2 regions of the Amycolatopsis sp. cg9 genome follow, and region 2 is predicted to be linked to the other one. Evidence: riboswitches for the same ligand, from Rfam matches in the RefSeq annotation. Region 2 holds a riboswitch; the other holds the start of a gene.
The links. Region 2 has a riboswitch for cobalamin ahead of cobN (cobaltochelatase subunit CobN). Riboswitches for the same ligand answer to the same signal wherever they lie in the genome.
Positions count from the first base shown of each region.

Region 1 (3,398 bases), 5.0 Mb from region 2:
CAGCGCGTCGATCGCCGGCAGGACCTCGCCGAACTCCGAATAGCACATGTGCGTGTGGATCTGGGTCGCGTCGGCGATCCCCGACGTCGCCAGCCGGAACGCCGAAACCGCCCACGCGAAGTACTCCGAGTGGGCAGAACGCCGCAGCGGCAGCAGTTCCCGCAGCGCCGGCTCGTCGACCTGGACGATCCGGATGCCCGCCGCCTCCAGGTCGTGGACTTCGTCGCGGATCGCCAGCGCCACCTGCCGCGCCGTCTCGGCCAGTGGCTGGTCGTCGCGGACGAACGACCACGCCAGGATCGTCACCGGGCCGGTCAGCATCCCCTTGACCGGCTTGCGCGTCAGGCTCTGCGCGTACCGGGCCCACGAAACGGTCATCGGCGCCGGCCGCGAGACGTCGCCGTAGAGGATCGGCGGGCGGACGCAGCGGGAACCGTAGGACTGCACCCAGCCGTGCGCGGTCGCGGCGAACCCGCTCAGCTGCTCGGCGAAGTACTGCACCATGTCGTTGCGCTCCGGCTCGCCGTGCACCAGCACGTCCAGTCCGAGCTCCTCCTGCAGCCGGACGACCCGCTCGACTTCGCGGCGCATCGCGGCGTCGTAACCGGCGTCGTCGAGCGTCCCCGCCCGGTGCGCCGCCCGCGCTCGGCGCACCTCCGGAGTCTGCGGGAACGAGCCGATCGTCGTGGTCGGCAGCGGTGGCAGGCCGAGCGCGGCCCGCTGCGCGGCGGCACGCTGTTCGTAGGGCGCCCGGGGTGCGGGCTCGAGCGCGGCCAGCCGGGCCCGGACGGCCGAATCGGCCAGGTCGGCCGCCGCCGCCCGGTCCGCGACCGTCGCCCGCGCCGCGGCCAGGTCCGGGGATTCGCCGCGCAGCGCACGCCCGAGCAGCACGACCTCGTCGACCTTCTGCCGCGCGAACGCGAGCCAGCTCTTCAGCCGCGGGTGCAGGTCTTCGCGCGAGACGTCGTAGGGCACGTGCAGCAGCGAGCACGACGTAGAGACGCTCACGGACTTCGCGACGCCGAGCAGCGTCGCAGCCTTGCTCAGCGCCCGGTGCGGGTCGGTCCGCCAGACGTTGCGCCCGTCGACGACGCCGGCGACGACCTCCTTGTCCCGCAACGCCGGCTCGGCCGCCACAGCATCCACAAAGGACTCGTCGCTGACCAGGTCGACGGCGAGCGCGTCGATCGGCGCGCGGGCCAGCGCGCCGAGCCCGCGGCCCAGCCCGCCGAAGTAGCCGGCCACCAGCAGCTTCGGCCGCGCCGTCGCCTTCCCGAGCCGGTGGTACGCGCGGATCAGCGCGTTCAGCTCGGCTTCGGTGCGGTCGGCGGCGAACGCGGGCTCGTCGAGCTGGACCCACTCCGCGCCCGCGTCGTGCAGCTTCGCCAGGAGATCGACGTAGCGGGGGAGCAGCGCGTCGAGCAGGTCCAGCGGGGCGAACCCGCCGGTGCCCTTGGCCAGCAGCAGGAACGTGACCGGGCCGAGGAGCACCGGCCGCGTCTCGATCCCGAGCGCGCGGGCCTCCCGGTACTCGTCGAGGGGCTTGGTCCCGGCGAGCGTGAACTCGGTGTCCGGGCCCAGCTCGGGGACGATGTAGTGGTAGTTCGTGTCGAACCACTTCGTCATTTCCAGCGCCGGCGCGTCCTGGACGCCCCGCGCGGCGGCGAAGTACGTGTCGAGCGGCGAAAGACCCGGCCGGGCGGGCAGCGCGCCGAACAGCTCGGCGGTGTCGAGCACGTGGTCGTAGTGCGAGAACGTGTTGGACGGGATCGAGTCCAGCCCGGCGTCCCGCAGTTCGCGCCAGGTGCGTTCACGCAGGTCCCGGCCGGTGGCGAGCAACGCGCCCGCGTCGATCCTGCCCGCCCAGTAGCGCTCGAGGGCGCGTTTGAGCTCCCGGTCCGGGCCGATCCGGGGGTAGCCGAGCACAGTGGTGCCGATGGTCACAGCTCTCTCCTCGCGAGCTAGTCCGAAGAGCCCGGACGCGCGCGAAGGCGAGCGTTTCGGTCGTGCCCATCCCGCGAGGCCCGGACTCGCGCACGCCGTCGGCGTCCGCACCACGGGCAGGTCTTCGGACTCGTGGGCGAACCGCTCGCGCCTACCGGCCGTCGCTTCCCAAGCTCACGCTCAGTGCTTCTTGACGGCTTTCGTTCCCACTCACCGCTGCGGGGCAGTCCCGGATTCGCACCGGGTTCCCTGTTGCCTCCCCGGGACGTCGACAGCCCGGCCCGGGGAACCAGTGGCGCGGCCGAGTCTAGGACATCGCCCGGGCGGGCGGTACCGGGCGAGAGCCCGGGTTCGGATCGGCACCGCGGTGGCCGAAGGCGGGCGTCCGGCACGAGGTGTGCGGCCGGACCGGTGAAGTCCTCCTCGCGAGTGGCGGGCCCGAACCGCCCGCCGGTCGTGACGCCGCCCGCAAGTACGCCCCGGGCATGAAAAAGCCCGGCCACGCCGACAGCGGCGTGACCGGGCTCAGTACGGGGGACTCAGTCCCAGTCGAGGGCGCCGCCCGACTGGTACTCGATGACGCGGGTCTCGAAGAAGTTCTTCTCCTTCTTCAGGTCCATCGCCTCGGACATCCACGGGAACGGGTTCTCGGTCTCACCGAAGATCGGGGCGAGGCCGATCTGCTGCGCGCGGCGGTCGGTGATGAAGTGCATGTACTGCTCGCACAGCTGCGCCGAGAGGCCGAGCATGCCGCGCGGCATCGTGTCGCGCGCGTAGTTGACCTCGAGCTCGCACGCCTCCTTCAGCATGCCGCGCACCTCCTCCTGGAACTCGGGAGTCCACAGGTGCGGGTTCTCGATCTTGATCTGGTTGATGCAGTCGATGCCGAAGTTCAGGTGGATCGACTCGTCGCGCAGGATGTACTGGTACTGCTCGGCGATGCCGACCATCTTGTTCCGGCGGCCCAGCGACAGGATCTGCGCGAAGCCGGTGTAGAACCACATGCCCTCGAAGATCACGTAGAACGCGACGAGGTCGCGCAGGAACGCCTGGTCGGCCTCCGGCGTACCGGTCTCGAAGTCCGGGTTCTCCAGGTTCTGCGTGTACTTCAGCGCCCACGCGTCCTTGTCCGAAATGGACGGGACCTCGCGGTACATGTTGAACAGCTCGCCCTCGACCAGGCCGAGGCTCTCGCAGATGTACTGGAAGGTGTGCGTGTGCACGGCTTCCTCGAACGCCTGGCGCAGCAGGTACTGGCGGCACTCGGGGTTGGTGATCTGCCGGTACACCGCGAGCACGATGTTGTTGGCCACCAGGGACTCCGCGGTCGCGAAGAAGCCCAGGTTGCGCTTGAGCATCTGCCGCTCGTCCTCGGTGAGGCCGTCCGGCGACTTCCACAGCGCGATGTCGGCCTGCATGGCGACCTCGGTCGGCATCCAGTGGTTGTTGCAGCC
Region 1 is NZ_CP166850.1:5,695,763-5,699,160, forward strand. Features, by position in the region: gene metE (5-methyltetrahydropteroyltriglutamate--homocysteine S-methyltransferase) at 1-1,944, opposite strand, end outside; cobalamin riboswitch at 2,042-2,239, opposite strand; partial or broken gene AB5J73_RS27200 (ribonucleotide-diphosphate reductase subunit beta) at 2,484-3,398, opposite strand, start outside.
Region 1: linked by a shared signal. The riboswitch ahead of metE (5-methyltetrahydropteroyltriglutamate--homocysteine S-methyltransferase) and the one ahead of cobN (cobaltochelatase subunit CobN) in region 2 are both predicted to bind cobalamin.

Region 2 (3,398 bases):
TCTCCGACCCGCTGCACGTGATCATCAACTGCCGGCCGGACCGCGTCGAGCGCAACGGCCAGATGGGCGCGCTGATCCCCCGCATCGCGCCGGAGCGGGTCGTGCTGATCGGCGAACCGACGCGCAGCGCCCGCGCCGCGATCCCCGCCGAGTGGCACGACCGCGTCGTCGACCTCGGTGGTTCGCGCTCGCCGCGGGAGCTGCTGCGCGGGATCGTCGGCGGCGTCGAGCGGCAGGCGTCGCTGATCGCCATCGGCAACATCCACGGCCAGGGAGAACTGCTCATCGAGGAACTCGCGAAACTGGAACCGGTCGCCTGATGCTCACCACGTCCCTCGCCCCCGAGGTCGCCACCGTCGGGCTCGCCATCGGCCTGCTGCTGTCGCTGGTCTGCTACCTGACGACGAACCTGTCCCCCGGCGGGATGATCACGCCCGGCTGGATCGCGCTGACCATGGTGGAGGACTACCGGCGCGCGGCGATCATCGTGCTGATGACGGCGCTGACCTTCGGCGGCACGAAGGCGTTGCAGCGCGTGGTCATCCTCTACGGCAAGCGGCTCTTCGCCGCGGTCGTGCTGCTCGGCGTCGTGCTCCAGACGACGTTGCTGATCTTCCTCCAGGCCGACTTCCCGCTGCTGTTCGTGCACCAGACGCTGGGGTTCGTGGTGCCCGGCCTGGTCGCCTACCAGCTGGTCCGGCAGAAGCCGGTGGCGACGATGCTCGCCACCGGCGGCGTCAGCCTGGCCAGCTACGCCGTGCTGATCAGCGGCGTGCTGGTCGGCCTGGTCCCGACGGTGTGAGGTGACGATGCGCAAGGCGGTCCGGATCGGCGTCCTCGCCGCGGTCATCGGCGTGTCCGGCACGGCGGCGGTCTACGTCGCCACGCAGGACCGGCCGGACATCACGGCCATCTCGGCGTCGCCCGCGCCCTCGGGAGCGGCCGTCACCGGCGGCTACACCTACGACCGGCTGGACCACCCGGCCCGGACGATCGTCCGCGACGCGGCGGGCGCCCAGCTGGCGTCGTTCACCGACGGCTCGCGCACGGTCATGCTGACCGGCCGGTCCCGGACCTTCACCGAGCCGAAGTTCACCACGGCGGGCATCACGTCGACGGCCTGGATCCGGCTCGCGCCGCAGGCCTGGCGGGCGGGTGCGGAGAAGGAGCCGTGGTTCACCGAGTGGCTCCCGAAGGCCGCCGCCGACACCGGCCCGGACGTCCTGGCGATGGCGCTGCAGTACACCGACGGCGCGGCCGACCAGGTCGTGAAGAAGCTGCGCGTGGCCGGGGACGCCAGCTTCGGCCCGGACAGCGCCGAGGGACGGCTCGAGAAGTCGGACTTCTACGACTACCTGGGCATCGGCTGGGACTTCCCGGACGGCGTCCACGAAGCGGCGGAACCGCGGCGCGCCCGGTCCCTCGACTGCTCCGGGTTCGTGCGGATGGTCTACGGCTACCGGGCGGGCTACCCGCTGCTCGGCACGAACACGAAGGGCCCGGGCCTGCCGCGGCGGGCGTGGGCGCTGGCCGAGCTGGGCCCGGGCACCTCGCTGATCCCGGACGAGAAGCGGCAGGTGACGGACTTCAGCCCGCTCCAGCCGGGTGACCTGCTGTTCTTCAACCTGGAGCCGCAGCTCGGGCCGCAGGTCTCGCACACGGGCATCTACCTGGGCATCGACGGCGACGGGCACCACCGCGTGCTGTCCAGCCGCAAGGTGGCGAACGGCCCGACCTTCGGGGACGCGGGCGGGGTGTCGCTGATCGACGGGTCCGGGACCTACGCGAAGGCGTTCCGCACGGCCAAGCGGCTCTGAGCCACGCACGTCACCTTGACGCCGGGTCGGCCGCACCGGAGAGTGAGGCGGAACCCACGCGTCGGCAGGTGGAGGAACCCGGTGAGAGTCCGGGGCGGTCCCGCCACTGTCACCGGAGATCTCCGGGAGCCAGGAACTCCCGCCGGCGCGCCCGTCTACCCGGGGCGCGGACCCCGAGGAGGAACCTCGTGATCCTGCTTCTGTCCACTTCGGACACCGACCTGCTCAGCGCGCGATCGGCCGAGGGCGAGTACCGGCTCGGCAACCCCGCGCGGCTCGACGTCGCCGAGCTGCCGGCGCTCCTCGAAGGCGTGAAGATCGTCGTCGCGCGGATCCTCGGCACCCCGCGGAGCTGGCAGGAGGGCCTGGACACGCTGCGGGCGTCGGGCGCGCACGTCGTCGTGCTGGGCGGGGAGCAGACGCCGGACGCCGAGCTGATGAAGCTCTCGACCGTCCCGGCGGGCATCGCCGCCGAGGCCCACGCGTACCTCGCGCAGGGCGGCCCGGCGAACCTCACCCAGCTGCACCGGTTCCTCTCCGACACGCTCCTGCTCACCGGCGACGGCTTCGAGCCGCCCGCCGAGCAGCCCTCGTGGGGTGTCCTCGAGCGGCCGTCGCGCGCCGAAGGCCCGGTCATCGGGATCCTGTACTACCGGGCGCACCACCTGTCCGGGAACACCGCGTTCGTGCACGCCCTCGCCGACGAGGTCGAAGCCGCCGGCGGGCGCGCGTTGCCGATCTACACCGCTTCGCTGCGTACGCGCGCGCCGGAGATGATGGCCGAGCTGGGGAAGGTGGACGCCCTGCTCGTCACGGTGCTCGCGGCGGGCGGCACGCGGCCGTCCGAGGTGGGCGCGGGCGGGGACGACGAGGCCTGGGACGTCGCCGAGATGGCCGCGCTCGACGTCCCGATCCTCCAGGCGCTCTGCCTGACCAGCGACCGCGAGACGTGGGCGGCGAACGACGACGGGCTCTCCCCGCTCGACGCCGGCAACCAGATGGCCGTCCCGGAGTTCGACGGGCGGCTGATCACGGTCCCGTTCTCGTTCAAGGAACTCGACGAAGACGGCCTCCCCCGGTACGTCCCGGACGCCGAGCGCGCGTCCCGCGTCGCCCGCATCGCGCTGGCGCACGCCCGGTTGCGGCACACGCCGCCTTCGGAGCGGCGCATCGCGCTGATGCTGTCCGCGTACCCGACGAAGCACTCGCGCGTCGGCAACGCGGTCGGGCTGGACACGCCCGCGTCGGCGATCGAGCTGCTGCGGCGGATGCGCGAGCAGGGTTACGACCTGGGACCGGACGCGTTCCCCGGCGTCGACCCGACCGGCACCGACCAGCCGGACGGCGACGCCCTCATCCACGCGCTGATCGCCGCCGGCGGCCAGGACCCGGAGTGGCTGACCGAGGAGCAGCTGTCCGGCAACCCGATCCGGGTGCCGGCCGCGCGCTACCGGGAGTGGTTCGACGCGCTGCCCGCGGAGCTGCGTTCGGGGGTCGAAGAACACTGGGGCCCGGCGCCGGGCGAGCTGTACGTCGACAACGGCGACATCGTGCTGGCGTCGCTGCAGAGCGGCAACGTGA
Region 2 is NZ_CP166850.1:204,057-207,454, forward strand. Features, by position in the region: gene pgsB (poly-gamma-glutamate synthase PgsB) at 1-320, shown strand, start outside; gene AB5J73_RS00925 (poly-gamma-glutamate biosynthesis protein PgsC/CapC) at 320-802, shown strand; gene AB5J73_RS00930 (NlpC/P60 family protein) at 810-1,817, shown strand; cobalamin riboswitch at 1,849-1,976, shown strand; gene cobN (cobaltochelatase subunit CobN) at 2,006-3,398, shown strand, end outside.